DNA from 4 places in the Streptomyces sp. NBC_00727 genome. Region 2 is predicted to be linked to each of the others. Evidence: riboswitches for the same ligand, from Rfam matches in the RefSeq annotation. Region 2 holds a riboswitch; each other region holds the start of a gene.

Region 1 (5,180 bases), 4.8 Mb from region 2:
ACGACGGCACCCGCGAGTGCGACGCGGCGGACCTCGCCCTGACCGTGCTGGGCGGCGGCGAGTCCTCCCGCCTGCACAACCGCCTGGTCCGGCGCGACCGTACGGCGGTGGCTGCCGGGTTCGGACTGCTCCGGCTCGCCGGCGCGCCCTCCCTGGGCTGGCTGGACGTCAAGACGTCGGGCGGCGTCGAGGTGGCCGAGATCGAGACCGCGGTCGACGAGGAGCTGGCCCGGTTCGCCGAGGAAGGCCCTACGCCCGAGGAGATGGAGCGCGCCCAGGCCCAGTTGGAGCGTGAGTGGCTCGACCGGCTCGGCACGGTCTCGGGCCGCGCCGACGAACTGTGCAGGTACGCGGTGCTGTTCGGCGATCCCCAGCTCGCGCTGACCGCCGTGAACCGGGTCCTCGACATCACCGCCGAGGAGGTCAAGGCGGCCGCGCGGGCCCAGCTGCGGCCCGACAACCGGGCGGTCCTGGTCTACGAACCGGTCGAGCCCGCCGAAGAGGCCGAGGCCGCCACCGACACCGACGCGCACGAAGGGGCGGACCAGTGACCGACGCTGCCGCGACTGAAGTTTCGATGCAGTACCACCCCCAGCCCGCTCCCGGCGTGGCGCGCCCCTGGGCCTTCCCCGCGCCCGAGCGCGGCTCTCTGCCCAACGGGCTGACCGTGCTGCGCTGCCACCGCCCCGGCCAGCAGGTCATCGCTGTGGAGATCTTCATCGACGCCCCGCTGGACGCCGAGCCCGAGGGCCTGGACGGCGTGGCCACGATCATGTCCCGCGCCCTGTCCGAGGGCACCGACAAGCAGAGTGCCGAGGAGTTCGCCGCCGAGCTGGAGCGGTGCGGCGCGACCCTCGACGCCCATGCCGACCACCCCGGCGTCCGGGTGTCCCTGGAGGTCCCGGCCTCCCGGCTGGCCAAGGCGCTCGGCCTGGTCGCCGAGGCGCTGCGGGCACCGGCCTTCGCGGACAGCGAGATCGAGCGGCTGGTGCGCAACCGGCTGGACGAGATCCCGCACGAGCAGGCCAACCCGGCCCGCCGCGCGGCAAAGCAGCTCTCCAAGGAGCTGTTCCCGGCCACGGCCCGCATGTCGCGCCCGCGCCTGGGCACCGAGAAGACCATCGAGCGCATCGACACCGCGGCCGTGCGCGCCTTCTACGATGCGCACATCCGCCCGTCCGCCGCGACCGCCGTGGTCGTCGGCGACCTCACCGGCATCGACCTGGACGCCCTGCTCGCCGAGACCCTCGGTGACTGGTCCGGGAACACCGCCGAGCCCCGCCCCGCCCCGCCGATCACGGCCGACGACACCGGCCGCGTGATCATCGTGAACCGCCCGGGTGCGGTGCAGACCCAGCTGCTGATCGGCCGCATCGGCGCCGACCGCCACGACAGCGTGTGGCCGGCCCAGGTCCTCGGGACCTACTGCCTGGGCGGCACGCTCACCTCCCGGCTCGACCGGGTCCTGCGCGAGGAGAAGGGCTACACCTACGGCGTGCGGGCCTTCGCCCAGGTGCTCCGCTCCAGCGCCGCGGACTCCGCCTCGGGCGCGACGGGCGCCGCGATGCTGGCCATCAGCGGCTCCGTGGACACCGAGTCCACCGGCCCGGCCCTGGACGACCTCTGGAAGGTCCTGCGGACGCTGGCCGCCGAGGGCCTGACGGACGCCGAGCGCGAGACGGCCGTGCAGAACCTCGTGGGGGTGGCGCCGCTGAAGTTCGAGACGGCCGCCTCCGTCGCGGGCACCCTCGCCGACCAGGTGGAGCAGCACCTTCCGGACGACTATCAGGCGACGCTGTACGCCCGCCTCGCCGAGACCGGCACGGTGGAGGCGACCGCGGCCGCGGTCAACGCCTTCCCGGTGGACCGGCTGGTCACGGTCCTGGTCGGCGACGCCTCCCGCATCGAGGAGCCGGTCCGGGCCCTCGGGATCGGTGAGGTGTCGGTCGTCACCGGCTGACCGGTCACTTCGCCCCTCGGACGGGCAACGGGGAGGCTCCGGCGCGTGGTTGCGCCGGAGCCTCCCCGCATGACTGGACCCGTTTGCCCTCTATGTGGCTGATTTGAGCGCTATATGATGATTCGCCCTGTGGGATGCGCTACAAAACCCCGTGCCCGTTTGGTGACGGGAAGTCCGGCCGCTTAGCGTCGGGTCCGCTGTCCGCCACTCGTACGCCGCATCCGTGACGTACCGGGCAGCCATCGCCGAGTCCCCGTCCGGCGCGAGCCCGGGGAGCCGGGGACCCACGCAGTCCCTGGGGTGAATCGGATGCCGGCGCCCCCCGGGGCGAGGCGTCCGTAGGAGACCTTCCTGCTCCGAACCCGTCAGCTAACCCGGTAGGCGAGAAGGAAGGAAAGGACCAGCCACCCCATGGCGTTCACCCGTGCCACCGGGAAGCACCGTGCCCCGAGCCGTCTGACGCGTACCGGCGCCAAGGCCGTCGGCATCGCGACCCTCGCCACCACCGGCGTCGTCGGATCGCTGGCCTCACCGGCCCTCGCCGCCGACGCGGGAACGGCCCCCGCCGCCACCGAGACCGGGCTCTCCCAGATCCTCACCATCGAGAAGACCCTCGCCGACCGGATCGAGGCCCAGGCCGCCGCGCAGCAGCACCTCGCCGACGCCGCCGAGAAGAAGGCGGCCGCCAAGGCGAAGGCCGTGAAGAAGGCCGAGACCGCGAAGAAGCAGGCCGCCGCCAAGGCGGCGAAGGTCAAGGCGGCGGCCAAGGCGAAGGCCCAGGCCGCACGCGAGGCCTCCGGACGCGCCGGCCGCTCCATCACCCGCACCGCTCTGGGCGGCACCTACGGGCTCCCCGTCGCCGGCTCGTACGTGACCACCGGCTACAAGTCCAGCGGCTCGCTCTGGTCGTCCGGCAGCCACTCCGGCATCGACTTCCACGCCGCCTCCGGCAGCTCCGTCGTCGCCGTCGGCGCCGGTACGGTCGTCGAGGCGGGCTGGGGCGGGGCGTACGGCAACAACATCGTGCTCCGGATGACGGACGGCACGTACACCCAGTACGGCCACCTCTCGTCGATCGGCGTCTCCGTCGGCCAAGAGGTCGCGGCCGGCCGCCAGATCGGACTCTCCGGCTCCACCGGGAACTCCACCGGCCCGCACCTCCACTTCGAGGCCCGGACCACGCCCTCCTACGGCTCCGACATGGACCCGGTCGCCTACCTGCGCGCCCACGGCGTCACCGTCTGACCGTTCGCAGGCTCCCCGGCGAAGGCCCCGGCATCCCGCCGGGGCCTTCGCCGTACCCGTACCGCCCAGCCCGCCCCGCTCGGCCGTAACCAAAAGATATTCATGAATTCTCGCCCGGCATCGGAAATGCGAGCGCATTGCAATAGAGTCATGGCAGAGGTGTCGATCGGCCGCTGTTCGCGGGGATTGAGACGGAGGTTCGGACATGCGTGTTCCGGCGCATTCGGTATGCACGGCAATCCGTGACGACATCGTTTCCGGTGTTTTCGAACGCGGCAGCCGGCTCACCGAGGAGGTGCTCGCACGGCGTTACGGGGTCTCCCGCGTCCCGGTACGGGAAGCGCTGCGCACCCTGGAGTCCGAGGGCTTCGTCGTCACCCGGAGACACGCCGGGGCCTGCGTCGCCGAGCCGTCGGAGCAGGAGGCCGCCGATCTCCTGGAGGTCCGCAAGCTGCTGGAACCGCTGAGCGCCGCCCGCGCGGCCCAGCGCCGGACGGAGGCCCACCTCAAGGTGTTGCGCGGCCTGGTCCGGCTCGGCCAGGAGCGGGCCCGCCGGGGCGAGGGCGAGGACCTGCGCTCCCTCGCCGGCTGGTTCCACGAGACGCTGGCCCAGGCCTCGGGCAGCCCCGGCCTCATCGCCCTGCTCACCCAGCTGCGCCACAAGATCGCCTGGATGTACGCGGTCGACCAGCCGGCCCGCCCGGTCGAGGCGTGGGCGGAGCACGGGGCGCTCGTGGACGCCGTGGCGCGCGGCGACGCAGAGCGGGCGAGGGCCCTGGCCATGCAGCTCGCCGAACGCCAGGGCGCCGCGCACCGGCTGCGCCGCGCCGCCCGGCCCACCTCCGCCACCGTGCCCCGGGCCGGCCGCGTGAGGACTTCGCAACGTGCCGTAAACACCGCGAGCGGCCGGAATTAACAAAGGTCGCGTACAAATAAATAAGGGCCCGCGTAAAAACCGTAAAAGCGTCGCGGGTTATTCGGTCCGGTCGTCGCGTCGGCGCACATACGCAAAAGCCGCGGCGCCCCATGCAGGGGGCCGCGGCTTTGCCGCGAGAATTCCGGCGGTTGTGACCGCTCGGGCTCAGACGGTCTCCGGGAGCTCTTCCAGACCCTCGGCGACCAGCTTGGCCAGACGGTCCAGCGCGGCCTCGGCGTTGTCCGCCTCGGACGCGAGCACGATCTCCTCGCCACCCTGGGCGCCGAGGCCGAGCACCGCGAGCATGGAGGCCGCGTTCACCGGGTTGCCGTCCGCCTTGGCGATGGTGACGGGAACGCCGGAGGCCGTAGCGGCACGGACGAAGATGGAAGCGGGGCGGGCGTGCAGGCCCTCGGCCCAACCGACGTTTACGCGGCGCTCAGCCATGGTTCTGCCCTTCACGAATCAATGGTTGTCTAGACCAGTGTCTCATGTGGTGCGCGATGCTCCGGGGCCGACCCGCGGGCCCTCCCTAGGCCCGTGCCCACGGTCGTCCGGACACCCCAGACTGCCCCCGCCCCGGCGCCCCCGCGACCGGTGCGACGGCCGTAGGCTTGGCCCATGCAGCCCTCTCCGGAGCAGAGTCCGCATCACGCCTACCCCGATCACTGGGAGGCGGACGTGGTGCTCCGCGACGGCGGCACCGCGCGGATCAGGCCGATCACCACGGACGATGCCGAGCGCCTCGTCAGCTTCTACGAGCAGGTTTCCGACGAGTCGAAGTACTACCGCTTCTTCGCGCCCTACCCCCGGCTCTCCGCCAAGGACGTCCGCCGCTTCACCCATCACGACTACGTCGACAGGGTGGGCCTGGCCGTCACGGTGGGCGGCGAGTTCATCGCCACCGTCCGCTACGACCGGATCGACGCGACCGGCCGCCCCGCCTCGGCCCCCGCGGACGAGGCCGAGGTCGCCTTCCTCGTCCAGGACGCCCACCAGGGCCGGGGCGTGGCCTCCACCCTGCTCGAACACATCGCGGCCGTCGCCCGCGAGCGCGGC
Region 2 (5,180 bases):
CTTGCCGCTGGCCATCGCCGGGGTCGCCGCGGGTGCGGCCGTGACCCTGCTCCGGCTGCGGGGCGCACGGGCCGGGGCCGCGCTGCTGGGCGTGGCCGTCGCGGTGGGGCTCCTGGCCACCGCGGTCACGGACAGCTGGCTCGGCGCCCTCACCGGCGACTGGTGGAGCGAGGCCGGGGCCATCGCCCTGACCGTGCTCGCCATCGGCGCGCCGGTCGCGGGGCTCGCCGCCCTGATCGGGACTCCCGGCATCGGCCTCGGCGCCCTGCTCATGGTGCTCCTGGGCAACTCGTTCTCCGGGGTGACCAGCGCGCCCGAGCTGCTCCCCCGGCCCATCGGCACGATCGGCCAGCTGCTGCCGCCGGGGGCGAGCGGGTCGCTGCTGCGGTCGGTCTCCTTCTTCGACGGCGCCGCGGCGGGCGGCGCGGCCCTGACGCTCGGCGTGTGGGCGGTGCTCGGACTGGCCGCCGTCCTCATCGGCGGCCGCCGCGGGACCGCCGCGCCGGACAGCGCACCGACCACGGCCGCTCGGGAGCCCGCACTCGCCGGCTGATCCGCGCACGCCCGCACAGCAACGCGAAGCGCCCCCGTCCCGACGGACGGGGGCGCTTCGCCGAGTACGGAGGTTCAGTCATCCCGGCCGTGGTGCCCGCGGTGCTCGGCGGCGATGCCGAAACGCTGCCGTTCGCCGGCAGCGGACGCGGTGGAGCCGATCGAGGAGACCGAGCTGATCACGTGCTCCTGCTCCGCCGCCTCCTCCTTTGCACCCGGGCCGTTCCGCCGAGCAGATCGCCGAGGACACCGAGCGCGACCTCGTCCTGGACGCGGAGGGAGCCCTGGCCCACGGGATCGTCGACCACGTCGTGCGGAGCCGCGTCCCGGTGCCGCCGCGCTCCGTGCGGTGAACCCGTGGTGCAGCCGCCGGAGTTCCCACCGCTGCCCGCGCTGACCCGGGCCGAGAGCGAGTTCATCGACCTCTATCTGCACGTCGTCGACCAGGTGGGCCGGATCAACCCGGCCCGCGGCGACGACACGCACACGGCGCTGCGGGCGGCCCAGGCGCTCGCCTCGCACGCGGCGGCCCTGCGGGACGCCCTGGCGGTGATGCACCGGCGCGGTGAAACCCGCATCCACAGCACCACGTTGACCCGGGCGCTCCGGGCGCTGGACGGGGAGCGGCGGGCGGGGCGGGTCACCCTCCCGCCGGATCCCCCGAGTTGACGCGCCCGGTCATGACACGCCCGACGGACGCACCGGATTTCCTCGCTCGTTCGGCGTAGGCGTTCCCTCTCACGAGCGACGGTCCGATTTGCCTTTTCCTGATGCGCGTGGGGCGGATTCCCTCGCGACACCGCTGGTACCGGCAGGACTCCGGGGGCGGGCCGGGGCGGTCGGACGGCCCGTGTCCACCTGAACGGACCATCCGTGACGGTCTTCACTTATGGCCGTTTCACCTCGGAAATCCGGCACGAGGTGAGTCAAGATCCCTGGGACGACAAGCCCCCGCCGCCGCGGCGGGGCGGTCCGGGCGGACGCCGAGTCCTGCCGCCGTCCGGATGCCTGGTCGACAGGAGTGGATCGGCAGGAGTGGAGGACCCGAGCACTACGGGACCGCCGGATGTCCGGCTGTCCCTCGGGGTGAAGCCGCCGTGCGCGGCCGGGCAACTTCGCCAGCCCGAACCCGACAGGTCATCCTTCACAGGCGGCTGACGAAGGGTTGCGCATGAGTGCGCAGGTTCATGTCCCGTCTCTGCTCGCCCGGGCCACGACGGCCTCGGCCATGACTCTCGCCGCCGTCGGCGGCACGCTGTTCGTCCCCGGTGCCGCGACCGAGGCGCATGCCGCCGGCCATGCGATGAAGGCGCTGAAGATCGCGGCGTCGAAGAAGGGGGCGCCCTATCGATGGGGCGCCACCGGGCCCAGCAGCTTCGACTGTTCCGGGCTGACGCTCTACTCGTTCAAGAGGGCCGGCAAGAAACTCCCCCGGACGGCCCAGCAGCAGTACAACAGGACCAGGCACATCTCGGCGTCCAAGCGGCAACGAGGTGACCTGGTCTTCTTCCATTCCGGGAGCAGTGTCTACCACGTCGGCATCTACGCCGGCAGCGGGAAGATCTGGCACTCGCCGAAGACCGGCGCCGTGGTCCGCCTGGAGAAGATCTGGACCAGGAGCGTCCTGTACGGCCGGGTGAGCTGACGCGGGCCCGGCCGGCCTCAGGGCTGGAGGGGGACCTGCCACGGAAGTGCCACCCAGACGGTCTTGCCGCCGTCGGCGGTGGGTGTGACGGTCAGCCGGCCGCCGTACTCCTTGGCCAGTGAGCGGATGATGACCATGCCACGCCCGTTGTCCTGCTGGACGGCGGCGGGCAGCCGCTGGGGCCTGCGGGGATGACTGTCCGTCACGCCGAGGCGCAGCTGCTCCTCCCGTTCGAGACGCAGGTCGACCGTGAAGGTGGGCGACTGCCCGAAGGTGTGCAGGACGGCGTTGGTGGCCAGCTCCGAGATGATGAGGCGCACGGTGTCGGCGGTCTCCGTGTCGTCGGGCAGGCCCCACTCCGCCAGCACCCGGGCGACGTACTTCCGGGCCGCGGAGACCGAGACCGGCTCGCTCGGCAGAGTGACACGTGCTTCCTGATGGTCTGCCATGGCGAGCCGTCCCTTTCCCACCCGGTACCGGCCCGCCGAGCGGTCCGGTTGTGCTTCGCGCCAGATTGCCACCGATGCTGCCCCCCGCGGCGGCGATCCACCAAGATATGCATATATCTGTCGCTCAAACCGGTGAACTCTCCCCGCCCGGCCCCGCTCGGGCGCCACACTGTCCCCTCGGCAGCCAGTGGAGGGAGCCATCAGATGCAGCACGGCCCAGCGGTGCGGCGCCGCAAGCTCGGCGAGGAGCTGCGGAGCCTGCGCCAGGCGTCGGGGCTCACGAGCCGGGAGGCCGCGGGACTGCTCGGCTGGCACCAGTCGAAGGTGAGCAGGATCGAGACAGGTGTCAGCGGGGTGCGGCCGGATGACGTGAACCGGCTGCTGGACGCGTACGGGATGGACGATCCGAAGCTGCGCGAGGTCCTGGGCGCGCTCGCCGGTTCGGCGGGCGGCGGCGGGGCCGGCTGGTGGCACGCGTACCGGGGTCTCATCCCGCCGCAGTACCGCGACTTCATCAGCCTGGAGTCACAGGCGCGCACCGCCCGCACGCTGGAGACCTCCGTGGTGCCGGGCCTGTTGCAGACGGCCGACTACGCCCGTGCGGTGACCCGGGCCTCCCTCGACGGGCTGCCGTCCGGTCAGCTGGACTCGCTGGTCGAGGTGCGGCTGACCCGGCAGGGGGTGCTGCGGAGCGATCCGCCGCTGCGGCTGAGCGCCGTGCTCGACGAGGCGGTGGTGCGTCGGGAGGTCGGTGGCCGAAGGGTGATGCGCGAGCAGCTGCGCCATCTCGCACGGGTGGCACAACTGCCCCACGTGCAACTCCAGTTACTCCCGTTCTCGGTCGGCGGGTATGTGAGCCTCACCAGCCCTTTCGTTATCTTCTCCTTTCCGACCGCTTCCGACCTTGACGTGGTCGTTCTTGACCACTTGACGAGTAGCCTCTATCTGGAACGGAAAGAAGACCTTGCGGCGTACAGCTCGGCCTTCCGAACCCTTCAGACACACGCGCTGTCGCCGGAGCACACGCTGGACCTGATCGCCGCGATCGACCGCGACGATCGGTGACCCCCCACCGCCCGGAGGAAGCGTCATGCCCGATCGCCTCGCTCAGTACGCCTTACGGTGGCGGCGCAGCAGCCGCAGCACAGGGATGAACAACTGCGTGGAGACCGCGCCGCTGGGGAGCGGACGGCTGCTGGCCGTGCGCGACTCCAAGGATGTGGCCAGGACACCCCTGGAGTTCTCAGCCCCGGCCTGGACGTCCTTCGTCTCCGGCCTGAAACGCTGACGCGGACCGCGCCTCAGTTCCGGGGCGCGGTCTGCCGCACCGTCGCCACCGCCCGCGCGACCTGCTCGTCCGTCAGGTCACCGCGGGCGGTGAGCCGCAGCCGGGAGATGCCGTCGGGCACGGACGGCGGCCGGAAGCAGCCGACCGCCACCCCGGCCGTACGGCAGTCGGCGGCCCAGCGGACGGCGGCCTCGGGCGAGGGCGCCCGCACCGAGACGACCGCCGCGTCGGGCCGCACCGCGGTCAGCCCGGCCGCCGTCAGCCCCTCGTACAGCGCGGTGGCGACCGTACGCGCCCTGAGCGCGCGTTCCGGTTCGCGGCGCAGCAGCCGTAGTGCGCCCAGGGCCGCGCCGGCGGCCGCCGGAGCGAGTCCGGTGTCGAAGATGAACGTACGGGCGGTGTTGACCAGGTGCTCGATGACCCGGGCCGGTCCGAGGACCGCGCCGCCCTGGCTGCCCAGCGACTTGGAGAGGGTGAGCGTGGCGACCACGTCCTCGTCGCCCGCGAGGCCCGCCGCGGCGAGCGCGCCGCGCCCGCCGTCGCCCAGCACGCCGAGCCCGTGCGCGTCGTCCACGAGGAGCGCCGCGTTCTCCGCCCGGCAGACGGCGGCCAGTGCGCCCAGCGGCGCGGCGTCGCCGTCCACGGAGAACACCGAGTCGGTGACGGCCAGCTTCCGCCCGTCGTGCCCGCGCAGGGTCTTGCGGAAGGCATCCGGGTCGGCGTGCGGGACGACGCCGGTCTCGGCCCGGGAGAGCCGGCAGCCGTCGACGATGGAGGCGTGGTTGCCCGCGTCCGACGCGATGAGGGCGCCGCGCCCGGTGAGAGCGGTGAGGGCCGCGAGGTTGGCGGCGTAACCGGAGGAGAGGACGAGCGCGGCCTCGAAGCCGCAGAACGCGGCGAGTTCGCGTTCGAGTTCCGCGTGAAGCGCGGTCGAGCCCGTGACGAGACGGGAGCCGGTCGCCCCGCCGCCCCAGCGGCGCGCCGCGTCGGCGGCGGCTGAGGTCACCTCGGGGTGCCGGGTCAGGCCGAGGTAGTCGTTGCTCGCGAGGTCCAGCGGCTCCGCGTCGGCGTCCCGGGGCCGCAGCCTGCGGACGAGCCCCGCGTCCGCGCGCCGGCGTGCCTCTTCGTCGATCCAGTCGAACGGGGTGGCGGGCATGGGCGATCCCTCTTGTAGGCAGCCCACAGACCCTAACCGCGGTCACTCGAAGGCACGGTGTGGCAATGCACACACCCCCCGTGAGCTCTG
Region 3 (5,180 bases), 2.0 Mb from region 2:
CCTCCAGCCGGGGCTGCGTCTCGACCACGTCCGGGTTGCCGCACGGACAGCGGTGCGCGATGGCGCGCAGCCCGCGCGGCGGGCGGCCCAGCTGCTGCCGGAACGCGGCGATGTCCGCCTCGGTGGGGACGGTGGACTCGGTCTGGGGAGGGGGCGTTTCCATGCCTGCCTAGGGATCTGATCGGACTGCTCGAACCGCGGGTTCTGCAGAGGTACGGAGGTGGGGACGGGCGTCAGCCGCGGTCGGCGCTGTCGACGCCGTCCCACAGGTTGGAGTGCCACGGCCGGTCCGTGCCGGACGGCTTCCCGTTGCGCTCCTCGGCCGCGTCGGGGTCGACCACGGTGAAGCCGGTCTCCCCCGGAAGAAGGTAGTGCAGGTGCTCGCGGGCCAGCCTCTTGATGTACGCGTCGTCCTGGAGCCGGGCCTTCTCGTCCCGCAGCTCCTCGGTGCGCGCCTCGGCCTCCCGCGCCAGCCGCCGCTGGTCGGCGATCTCGTCGCGCTGCGACACGTACTGACGCATCGGGTACGCGAGGGCGACGACCAGCGAGCAGACGACCAGGGCCAGGAAGGCGGCCCGGCCGGTGAGCCGGGAGCGGCGGGCCTGCCGGCGGTTCTGGGACCGGTAGACACGGGCGGCGGTCTGCTCACCGAGCAGCCGCAGCCGGGTCGCGGTGGAGAACCGGTCCCGGTCCTTCACGGCCATGTTCCCGCCTCCCCATCACGCACGTCCGTCCCCGCACACGGTACGGGACCGAGCGCGGGGACGGAGGGAGGCGGGGGGTACCCGAGGGGGCGTCAGCCCCGACGGGCCGTCGGCCCCGACGAGCCGTCAGCCCTTGAAGCGCGGGAACGCCGAGCGGCCCGCGTACACCGCGGCGTCGTCGAGGATCTCCTCGATGCGCAGCAGCTGGTTGTACTTGGCGACGCGGTCCGAGCGGGCCGGGGCACCGGTCTTGATCTGACCGCAGTTCACGGCGACCGCGAGGTCGGCGATCGTGACGTCCTCGGTCTCACCGGAACGGTGGGACATCATGCACTTGAAGCCGTTGCGCTGGGCCAGCTCCACGGCGTCCAGGGTCTCGGTCAGCGAACCGATCTGGTTGACCTTGACGAGCAGGGCGTTGGCGGAGCCCTCCTCGATGCCGCGGGCCAGGCGCTCCGGGTTGGTGACGAAGAGGTCGTCGCCGACGATCTGCACCTTGGCGCCGAGCTTGTCGGTGATGACCTTCCAGCCGGCCCAGTCGTCCTCGTACAGCGGGTCCTCGATGGAGACCAGCGGGTACGCGGAGACGAGCTCCTCGTAGTACTCGGTCATCTCGGCGGCCGAGCGGGACTTGCCCTCGAACTCGTAGGAGCCGTCCTTGTAGAACTCGGACGCGGCGACGTCGAGCGCGAGCGCGATGTCCTTGCCCGGGGCGTAGCCGGCCTCCTTGATGGCCTCGATGATGAGGTCGAGGGCGGCGCGGTTGGACTCCAGGTTCGGCGCGAAGCCGCCCTCGTCGCCGAGGCCGGTGGACAGGCCCTTGGTCTTCAGGACCTTCTTCAGCGTGTGGTAGACCTCGGCGCCCCAGCGCAGGGCCTCGGAGAACGACTCGGCGCCGATCGGCGCGATCATGAACTCCTGGATGTCCACGTTGGAGTCGGCGTGCGAGCCGCCGTTGAGGATGTTCATCATCGGAACGGGCAGCAGGTGCGCGTTCGGGCCGCCGAGGTAGCGGAAGAGCGGGAGGTCGCTGGCCTCGGAGGCGGCGTGGGCGACGGCGAGGGAGACGCCGAGGATGGCGTTGGCGCCGAGCGAGCCCTTGTTCTCCGTGGCGTCCAGGTCGAACATCGCCTGGTCGATGAGGCGCTGCTCGGTGGCGTCGTAACCGACGAGCTCCGGGCCGATCTGCTCGATCACGGCGAGGACGGCCTTCTCGACGCCCTTGCCCTGGTAGCGGTTGGGGTCGCCGTCGCGAAGCTCAATGGCCTCGAACGCGCCGGTGGAGGCGCCGGACGGAACAGCAGCACGACCGGTGCTGCCGTCGTCGAGGCCGACCTCGACCTCGACCGTGGGGTTGCCCCGGGAGTCGAGGATTTCCCGGGCTACGACGACGTCGATGGACGGCACGAGGCATCTCCTTCTGGGATATGACGCTGATTGTGCAGGGTCGCTTTGGCCTTGCGACAAGAGCCTAACCGGCCCGGCCGTCTGCGTCGGCCGACCGCCCGTCCCCTGGGACGAAAAAGGACCCGAGGACGGGCACACCGGGGCGAAATGCCAAATATTTACTGACCAGTAACTACAACAGTTGAACGATCAAGGGGTATCGGCACCCCTGATGCGGCGTGCCCCGGCCCGGCACGCACGGGGGGAGGTGCGCGCCGGGCCGGGGCGGCCTGAGCAGTCGGTGAGGAGGAACCGCGACTACTTCGTCAGGTGGAGCTGCTGACCCGGGTAGATCAGGTCGGCGTCCTGGACGATGTCCTTGTTCAGCTTGAACAGCTGCTCCCAGCCGCCCTTGACGTGGTGCGCGGCGGCGATCTTGCTCAGCGAGTCGCCGGTCACGACCTTGTACTCGCCGTCACCCTTGGCGACCTTCTGGCCGGTGGGGGTGGTGACCGTCTTCTTCGCGGCCTTCTTCGGGGCGTCCGAGCGGTCCGAGCGGTTGGTGGCGGGGGCCTCGGTGCGCTCGTCCTTCTTCGGGGCGGCCTCCTGCTTGGGGGCGGCCTCCTGCTTCGCGGAGCCGGAGCCGGTGTCGACGCCCGGGTCGACACCGTCGTTGGTCAGGTTGCCGGCACCGGCGCAGGCCCAGGCGCCCGGGCCCTGCATGTCGAGGAGCTTCTCGGCGGTGGCGATCTGCTGGGCCTTGGTGGCCAGGTCGGCGCGGGCCGCGTACTGCGTACCGCCGGCGGCGGCCCAGCTGGACTGGGAGAACTGCAGGCCGCCGTAGTAGCCGTTGCCGGTGTTGATCGACCAGTTGCCGCCGGACTCGCACTGGGCGACGGCGTCCCACGTGGCGACGGAGGCGGCGGAGGCGTTGGTGGCGCCCATCAGCGGGACGGCGACGGCGGCACCGGCGACACCGGCGAGCGTGGCGACACGGACGGCCTTGGACGGACGGCGGTGCTTGTTGCCCTTGCGGTTGAACAGCATCGAGTCTTCTCCTCACCGACGCCTGCGAGGTGAGCTGTCGGGTTCGGGCCAAGTGAGTTGCCCGGCCGCGCTGCTGGCGCGACTTCACCCCTAGCCGGTCCTGATGCGTCTCCCGACGATCCGGCCCAGCGCCTACCTGGGTCCCCCGCTCCTGCCTACGGCGCTTTCGCGTCTGTTCCCTTCGACCGACGGCAGGATTCGGCGTGACGGTCGACGGGGCCCGCGGTGCGAGCGGTTCTGACCGTAATCACACCCAACCCTCATATTCAAAGATGGACATACCGGATAATCATCCCGTAAGAGCATCCGATGAACCCTCATTTGCGCAGGTCGGAAGGGATGCGGCGGGACCTCCCGGACAAGAGCCGTCAGTTCACGCAAAGAGACCCATGTCTCACTCGGTCAAAAGTGGGACATGGGCCTCTTAAACCACCCAAAACTCAGGAGGCTCTCAGCTGCTCGCCGGCGCTTCTCACTGGGCGTCAGCCGGGGTCTCGCCCGTAGTGTCGGCCGGGGTCTCAGCCGGGGCGTCGGCCGCGGTGTCGGCCGCCGTGTCGGACAGGCCGAGGTCGAGGTTCTGGCCCGGCAGGATGAGGTCCGGGTCGGAGCCCACCTCGGCCTTGTTCGCCTCGTACAGCTCGGGCCAGCCGCCGGGCAGGTCCTGCGCGTCGGCGATGGCCGACAGGTTGTCGCCCGGCCGGACGGTGTACGTGTCACCACCCGGCTGCGCCGCGCCGTCGCGTGCCTCGCCGTCACCCCGCGAGGCGTGCCGGCCCGTGTCGCGGCCGCTGCCCGCCCCGGTGGTGTCGTCGGCGGCCGGGGCGCCCCGGTGCTTGCCGCCCGTCTCCCGCGCGCCGTCCGACGCGCCGGTGGAAGGGTCGGCGGACGGGTCGGCCGAGCCGGAGGGGTCCGTGGACGGGGTGGAGGACGGGTCGGCGGAGGGAGAGGCGTCGGCGCCCTTGTCCGCGTCCTTCTCCCCGCCCTTCTCGGCGCTCCTGCCCGCGTGCTTGCCGGTGCTCTTGCCGGCGTCCTCGTCCGTGGCCGTACCGCCGGCCGCCTCGTCCGCCGCCTCGTCCGAGGGGGTGGCCGTCGCACCCGACGAGGCGTCGTCCGCCGGGTCGGTGCCGAGCCCGGCGTCCAGACCCGAGTCCGCGCTGCGGGCGGGCTCGTCGGAGTCCTCGTCGCCCGGGTCGACGTCCGCCGCGCCCGCGCTCTTGCCGAGCCCGGAGATCACCGCACAGCTGGGCCACGCCTTCGGGCCCTTGGCGGCCAGGACCCGCTCGGCCACCGCGATCTGCTGCGAGCGGCTGGCGAGGTCGGCGCGCTCGGCGTAGGCCTCACCGCCGTACGCCTTCCACAGCTCGGGCGAGAACTGGAGGCCGCCGTAGTAGCCGTTGCCCAGGTCGGCGCTCCAGGTCCCGCCGCTCTCGCACTCGGCCACCCGGTCCCAGGTCGACGCGTCCGCCGCGTGCGCGCCCGCCGCGCCGAGCAGCGGGATGGCGATGGCCGAGCCGGTGACGCCGGCGGCGACGACGATGGCGGGTGCCTGACGAGGGCGACGGTGTCTGCCGTTCGCGGAGCCCATGGGAGTTGCCTTCCGTGTGACTGACAAGCGACTGGTGAGTCGAACGGTGAACCTAGCGGGAGTCGAACGTGAGTCACAAGTCGATGCAGCGCAGATCACGTGAAAGTCACAGAGTTGACAGAGTGTCACTTTCATTGGCCCGCACATGCCTCGCTCCACAGCCACGGAGAAGCGCCGCACCTGCCGCATCACAGCGCCGACCGGGCATCAAGAGCTTCTCCACGCCCTTGTACCGGCAGACCCTCACGCAGTTGAACGGTGACGGTGAGCTTCGGCAGCACCGAGTGCCTGTATGCCTCCACACCCCGGCAATCCGCCCCCAGAACGGCCATGATCTCCGGCCGGGCCCCCCGCTTCCACCAGAAGAGCCGGCGCTCCCTCATGGGGTTGATCCGACTCCAGGTGAGCGGCATCTCGACCCATGACAAGCCGCTCCGCAACCTGTGGAGCATGCCGGA
Region 4 (5,180 bases), 5.8 Mb from region 2:
CATCGGCTATGTGCACCTGGAGACGCTGCCGCTGTACGACGTGTTCGCGGGCGGGGTGCTGGAGCGCATTCCGGCGGCGCTGCCGCTGTCCCCGGTCGCCGCGACGCGGTCGCGGGGCGACTGAGGACAGCGGGTCCGTCAGAGCGGCAGCAGGTCGGGCCGCTTGGGCTCGACGTGGTCCCCGGAGGATTCGCCGCGCAGCCGCCGTCCGATCCATGGCACCAGGTATTCGCGCGCCCAGTGGATGTCGTCGCGGCGGATCTCCAGCGCGCCGCGCGGGGGCTGCGGCGGCCACGGCTGGTCCGGGTCGGCCGGCACGTCGAGGCCGAGGACCTGGGCGGCGCGCAGCGCGACCCGGGTGTGTCCCTCGGGCGACAGGTGCAGCCGGTCGCCGTCCCAGGCGCGCCGGTCCTGCACGGAGCGCAGCGACCACAGGTCGAGGACCGGGCAGTCGTAGCGGTCGGCGATGGCCCGGACGTGGGCGGTGTAGGTGGCGATCTTGCCGCGCAGATGGCGCAGCACGGGGACGCCACGGGTGTCGAAGCCGGTGGTGACCATGACGGTGCCGACCGACCGCGTGAGGTCGGCGACCGCCCGCTCGAAGCGTTCGGCCACGTCGTCGGGGTCGGTGCCCGGCCGGATGATGTCGTTGCCGCCGGCGCAGAAGCTCACCAGACCGGGGGCGAGTTCCTTGGCGCGGGGCACCTGCTCCTCGACTATCTGGTCGAGGAGGCGTCCTCGTACGGCGAGATTGGCGTACCGGAAGTTTCCGTGCGCGGAAACGGGTGAGCCCTCGGCGTCCGCCGGAATGCCGGGCTCCGGGAGCCGGTCCGCGAGGAGTACCGCGAGCCGGTCGGCCCAGCCGACGAATGTTCCGTCCGGGCCGGGGTCGCCGACTCCCTCGGTGAAGCTGTCGCCAATCGCCGCGTACGACCCGATGGCGCCCTGTCGGTCGATGACGCCCTGTTGGATGTTGTTCGAATCGTCTGCCACAAGCGCTTATCCTGCACCCCGGAATGTGACCTACGCGACCGTAATAAGGGGTTGACGGGTGGTGAGATAAAGCACCCGGTCAGTTTTCGGTAAAGGGGGAATAAGCAGAGGGACGGCGCACCGCGGTGCGCCGTCCCTCTTGCCGTTCAGTGACCCGGATCACGGGTCGGTACCGCCTGGATCAGACGTTGATCCCGTGCGACGCCAGGTAGGCGATCGGGTCGATGTCCGAGCCGTACTCCGGGCCGGTGCGGACCTCGAAGTGGAGGTGCGGGCCGGTGGCGTTGCCGGTGGCGCCGGAGAGGCCGACCTGCTGGCCCGCGGTCACGGTCTGGCCCGCCGAGACGGAGAGCGAGGACATGTGGCCGTACTGGGAGTAGTGGCCGTCGGCGTGCTGGATGACGACCTGGTTGCCGTAGGCGCCGCCCCAGCCGGCGGTGACGACGGTGCCGGAGGTGATGGCCTTCACGCTGGTGCCGGTGGCGACGGGGAAGTCGATGCCGGTGTGGCTGCCGCTGGACCAGTTGGCACCGGAGGCGCGGTAGGCGGTGGTGTGGTTGCCCGGGACCGGGTGGACGTAACCGGAGGCGTTGTCCTGGGTGGCCGGGGCCTCGGTCTCGGTCTTGGCCTCGGTCTTCGTCTCGACCTTGGTCTCGGTCCTGGTCTCGGCCTTGGGCGCGGCCTTCGTCTCGGTCTTCTCCGCCGTCTCGGCCGGTGCCTTGGACGGGGTGGCGGCGGCGGGGGCCGCCTTGGCGCCGAGGGTCAGCTTCATGCCCGGGAAGATCAGGCTCGGGTTCTCGCCGACGACCTCGCGGTTGTCCTGGTACAGCTTGTGCCAGCCGCCCTTGAGGTGGTGCTGGGCCGCGATCTTCGACAGGTAGTCGCCGGAGACCACGGAGTAGGTGGTGGTGCCGGTGCTCTTCGCGGGCTTGGCCGGGGTGGTGTGCGCGGCGACCGACTTCGAGGCGGCCGGGGCGGACTGCTCCGCGGCGTGGGCACCGGTGGCGCCGAGCAGCGGAAGCGCGATGACGGCTCCGCCGGCGCTCGCGGCGACGACGCCGCGGGCGATGGTGCTGGACTTGGGACGGCGGTGCTTACCCGAATTGGGCATGAAGAATTTCCTCTCCGGCGCCTGCGAGGTGAGCTGTCGGGTTCGGGCTGGAGATGCCCGGCCGCGCCTGGCGCGGCTTCACCCCTAGCCGTCCGGTCGTCCCGGTCGGCGGCTTACCTGGTTCCCCCGCTCCTGCCACACGGTGAGTGGATGCGAATTCCGGACGGCGGCAGGATTGGGCGTTCCATCCGGATGGCATGGAACGTAAGCGAGCCGGGACGGCGGAAACAAGCCATGCGTTCCGCATCGGATTCCGCACCTGAATTGCGGCGCGGAATTCCGGTCACACTCCGTGGATTACGGATCTTGGCTTTCCGCGCGGCGCACGGCCTACCCCGCCGGGGCGTCACCACACACCGTCACGGATATGATCCCGCTCACGAGCGGGTGATCATCTCCCTTACAACCGGGGCGAGTTCGACATAACGCCGCAATACGGACATGTCATGGTCATCGTCCGCGGCGCAGCCGCACCACTCGTGCGTCCAGGTCGCCGCGCAGCCCGCTGGGCAGCCCGTGGTGCAGCAGCACCGAACCGTGGTGCACCGCCCCCGTGTCCAGGCAGGTGTACGTCGCCTCCGGGTCGAGTCCGCGCAGCCGAAGGGCCGGCGGCTGCTCCCCGTACCGCTGGGCGTGGAGCCACATCAGGACGACGGTGTCCGCGCCCCGCACGTACTGCACGGCGCTCAGGCCGGACCCCGGTGCGCGCAGCCGGTACAGCTCGCCCAGCTGCACGACGGGGCGGATCTCCTTGTACAGCTCCACCCACCCGCGCGCCTCGTCCAGCTCGGCCGCGCTCCACTCGGTGAGGTCCCCGCCGATCCCGAGCACCCCGGCCATGGCGCTGACGAACCGGAAGCGCAGGGAGGAGCGGCGGCCGTTGAGCTGGACGTTCGGGCTGTCGGTGACCCAGGCCGCCATGACGCGCGCCGGGTGGAGCTGCCCGAAGCCGTGCTGGATGGCGAGGCGGTCCAGCGGGTCGGTGTTGTCGGACGTCCAGACCTGGTCCGTACGGGAGAGGATGCCGAGGTCGATGCGCCCGCCGCCGCCCGAGCAGGACTCGAAGGCGACGCCGGGGTGGGCGGCGCGCAGCCGGTCGATCAGCGCGTAGAGGCCGTCCACGTGCTCGGTCCACAGTCGCTGCGGGTAGTCGGCGCCGGGCCAGCCGGCGTCCGAGAAGCAGCGGTTGAAGTCCCATTTCACATAGTCGACCGGCGTCCCGGACAGCAGCGCGTCCAGGCTCTCCCACAGATGGGCCCGCACATCGGGGCGGGCCAGGTTGAGGACCAGCTGATTGCGGAATTCCGTGCGTTCCCGGCCGGGGAAGTGCTGCACCCAGTCGGGGTGGGCGCGGTAGAGATCGCTGTCGGGGTTGACCATCTCGGGTTCGACCCAGATCCCGAACCGCATGCCGAGCCCGTGCACATGGCGCGCGAGCGGGCCGAGCCCGTCGGGGAAGCGCTGCGGGTTCGGCGTCCAGTCGCCGAGCCCGGCCCGGTCGCTCACCCGCTGCCCGAACCAGGCGTCGTCCACGACGAACAGCTCGACGCCCATCGCGGCGGCGCGTTCGGCCAGCGCCCGCTGCTGGTCCTCCGCGATGTCGAAGCCGGTGGCCTCCCAGGAGTTGTAGAGCACCGGGCGCGGCTCGGAGGCGTCCGGGATCACATGGGCGAGCTGCCAGGCGTGCCAGGCGCGGCTCGCCCCGCCGAAACCGCCCGCGCTCCACAGCCCGGCGAAGACGGGGCCGGTGTACGACTCCCCCGGCGCCAGCCGCAGCAGCCCGGACTCGTCGTGGCCGGCGCCGCCGGTGATCTGTACGAGCCCGTCGGGCAGCCGCTGTACGGCGATGCGCCAGGAGCCGGACCAGCCGAGCGCGCAGCCGTAGACCTCGCCGCTCTCCTCGGTCGCGGCGCCGTCCGCGTCGAGGGCGACCCAGGGCAGGCCCTGGTGGCCGGTGTGGCCGCGCCGGCTGGAGAGCAGGTGTTCCCCGTACGCGAGCTCCGTGCGCTCCAGCTGGGTCTCCGCCGCCCAGCGGCCGTGCAGCCGGCTGAGCCGCCAGCGGTCGCGGGCGGGCAGCGTCCAGGCCGCGGCATCGGCGCGGAGCACCTCGACGGGCGGGCCGTCGGGCCCGGCGTGGGTGAGGGTGGTCCAGCGCTCGATCACGTCGGAGTCGTCCCGCATCCGGTAGTGCAGGATGATCACGAGCCGGTGGACCGGGTCGTCGAAGGAGAGCCGCAGCTCGTCGCCGTCCACCGCGTGGCCCGCGAACACCCACGCGGTCCCGCGCACCTCGTCGGTGCGCACCGACAGGGCGGGGCGGACGAACCGGGGGCCGCCCTCGACGGGGTACTCCTCGCGGCCGTCGAGCGGGGACTCGAAGCCCCGGTCGGGCGGCGCGGGCGCCTCGGCCAGGGCCTGGGCGGCGGCCAGGGAGATACGCGGGCCCCAGTGGAGATGCAGCAACTCGTGCCGGTCGGTGAGACGCAGGGCGTAGCTCCCGTTCGCCCCCGTCAGCAGCCAGATCCGGTCGCCGGCCTCGATCATCGCGCGCCCCCGTCCGCGTACTCACAGATTCACACCGGTCCGCACATCATCGACCGTCCACGCACCGGGGGCAACGGCGCGTGCGCGGAAAACGGCCCCGGCGACCGAGATGCCTGGCCTACGAACCGATGTCGTATCGTCGCGGGCGTGGGCCCGACGGCGACACGCGCCGGGGCAGAGCCTCCAGGAGTGACCGTGACGCAGCAGCTGCCGCAGACCCCGCCGACGGAGCCCGTACTCACCGGCGTCCGCAACTTCCGGGACGTGGGCGGTCTGCCCACCACCGACGGCCGCCGGGTCCGGCACGGCAGGCTCTACCGCAGCGGCCACCTGGCGCACGCCACGGCCGAGGACGCGGCGTTCCTCGGCGGGCTCGGTCTGCACACCGTCTTCGACTTCCGCAACGCTGCGGACCACAAGCTGGACGGCCTGGATGTGGAGCTGCCCGGCGTCCGGAACGTGAGCATCCCGCTCAGCGACCCGGCGGACGGGGCGGAGTTCTGGCGGATGGTGCGCGACGGCAACATGGCGG

The links. A riboswitch is a leader RNA that binds a small molecule or an ion and turns the genes downstream of it on or off. The one in region 2 is predicted to bind cyclic di-AMP.
Region 1: linked by a shared signal. The riboswitch ahead of OG242_RS25045 (M23 family metallopeptidase) and the one ahead of OG242_RS03005 (C40 family peptidase) in region 2 are both predicted to bind cyclic di-AMP.
Region 3: linked by a shared signal. The riboswitch ahead of OG242_RS11955 (transglycosylase family protein) and the one ahead of OG242_RS03005 (C40 family peptidase) in region 2 are both predicted to bind cyclic di-AMP.
Region 4: linked by a shared signal. The riboswitch ahead of OG242_RS29220 (peptidoglycan DD-metalloendopeptidase family protein) and the one ahead of OG242_RS03005 (C40 family peptidase) in region 2 are both predicted to bind cyclic di-AMP.

The regions. Positions count from the first base shown of each region.
Region 1 is NZ_CP108981.1:5,516,045-5,521,224, forward strand. Features, by position in the region: gene OG242_RS25035 (M16 family metallopeptidase) at 1-551, shown strand, start outside; gene OG242_RS25040 (M16 family metallopeptidase) at 578-1,960, shown strand; cyclic di-AMP (ydaO/yuaA leader) riboswitch at 2,194-2,358, shown strand; gene OG242_RS25045 (M23 family metallopeptidase) at 2,372-3,205, shown strand; gene OG242_RS25050 (GntR family transcriptional regulator) at 3,411-4,121, shown strand; gene OG242_RS25055 (HPr family phosphocarrier protein) at 4,287-4,568, opposite strand; gene OG242_RS25060 (GNAT family N-acetyltransferase) at 4,743-5,180, shown strand, end outside.
Region 2 is NZ_CP108981.1:700,322-705,501, forward strand. Features, by position in the region: gene OG242_RS02985 (ABC transporter permease) at 1-553, shown strand, start outside; partial or broken gene OG242_RS02990 (prevent-host-death protein) at 628-762, opposite strand; gene OG242_RS02995 (ATP-dependent Clp protease proteolytic subunit) at 762-905, shown strand; gene OG242_RS03000 (hypothetical protein) at 913-1,221, shown strand; cyclic di-AMP (ydaO/yuaA leader) riboswitch at 1,524-1,720, shown strand; gene OG242_RS03005 (C40 family peptidase) at 1,724-2,197, shown strand; gene OG242_RS03010 (ATP-binding protein) at 2,215-2,646, opposite strand; gene OG242_RS03015 (helix-turn-helix domain-containing protein) at 2,851-3,711, shown strand; gene OG242_RS03020 (DUF397 domain-containing protein) at 3,737-3,934, shown strand; gene OG242_RS03025 (8-amino-7-oxononanoate synthase) at 3,948-5,090, opposite strand.
Region 3 is NZ_CP108981.1:2,682,817-2,687,996, forward strand. Features, by position in the region: gene OG242_RS11940 (DUF501 domain-containing protein) at 1-163, opposite strand, end outside; gene OG242_RS11945 (septum formation initiator family protein) at 234-704, opposite strand; gene eno (phosphopyruvate hydratase) at 831-2,111, opposite strand; gene OG242_RS11955 (transglycosylase family protein) at 2,409-3,137, opposite strand; cyclic di-AMP (ydaO/yuaA leader) riboswitch at 3,142-3,310, opposite strand; gene OG242_RS11960 (transglycosylase family protein) at 3,610-4,722, opposite strand; gene OG242_RS11965 (hypothetical protein) at 4,911-5,180, opposite strand, start outside.
Region 4 is NZ_CP108981.1:6,472,602-6,477,781, reverse strand. Features, by position in the region: gene OG242_RS29230 (STM4011 family radical SAM protein) at 1-124, shown strand, start outside; gene OG242_RS29225 (SGNH/GDSL hydrolase family protein) at 139-993, opposite strand; gene OG242_RS29220 (peptidoglycan DD-metalloendopeptidase family protein) at 1,175-2,104, opposite strand; cyclic di-AMP (ydaO/yuaA leader) riboswitch at 2,108-2,263, opposite strand; gene OG242_RS29215 (alpha-galactosidase) at 2,555-4,648, opposite strand; gene OG242_RS29210 (tyrosine-protein phosphatase) at 4,844-5,180, shown strand, end outside.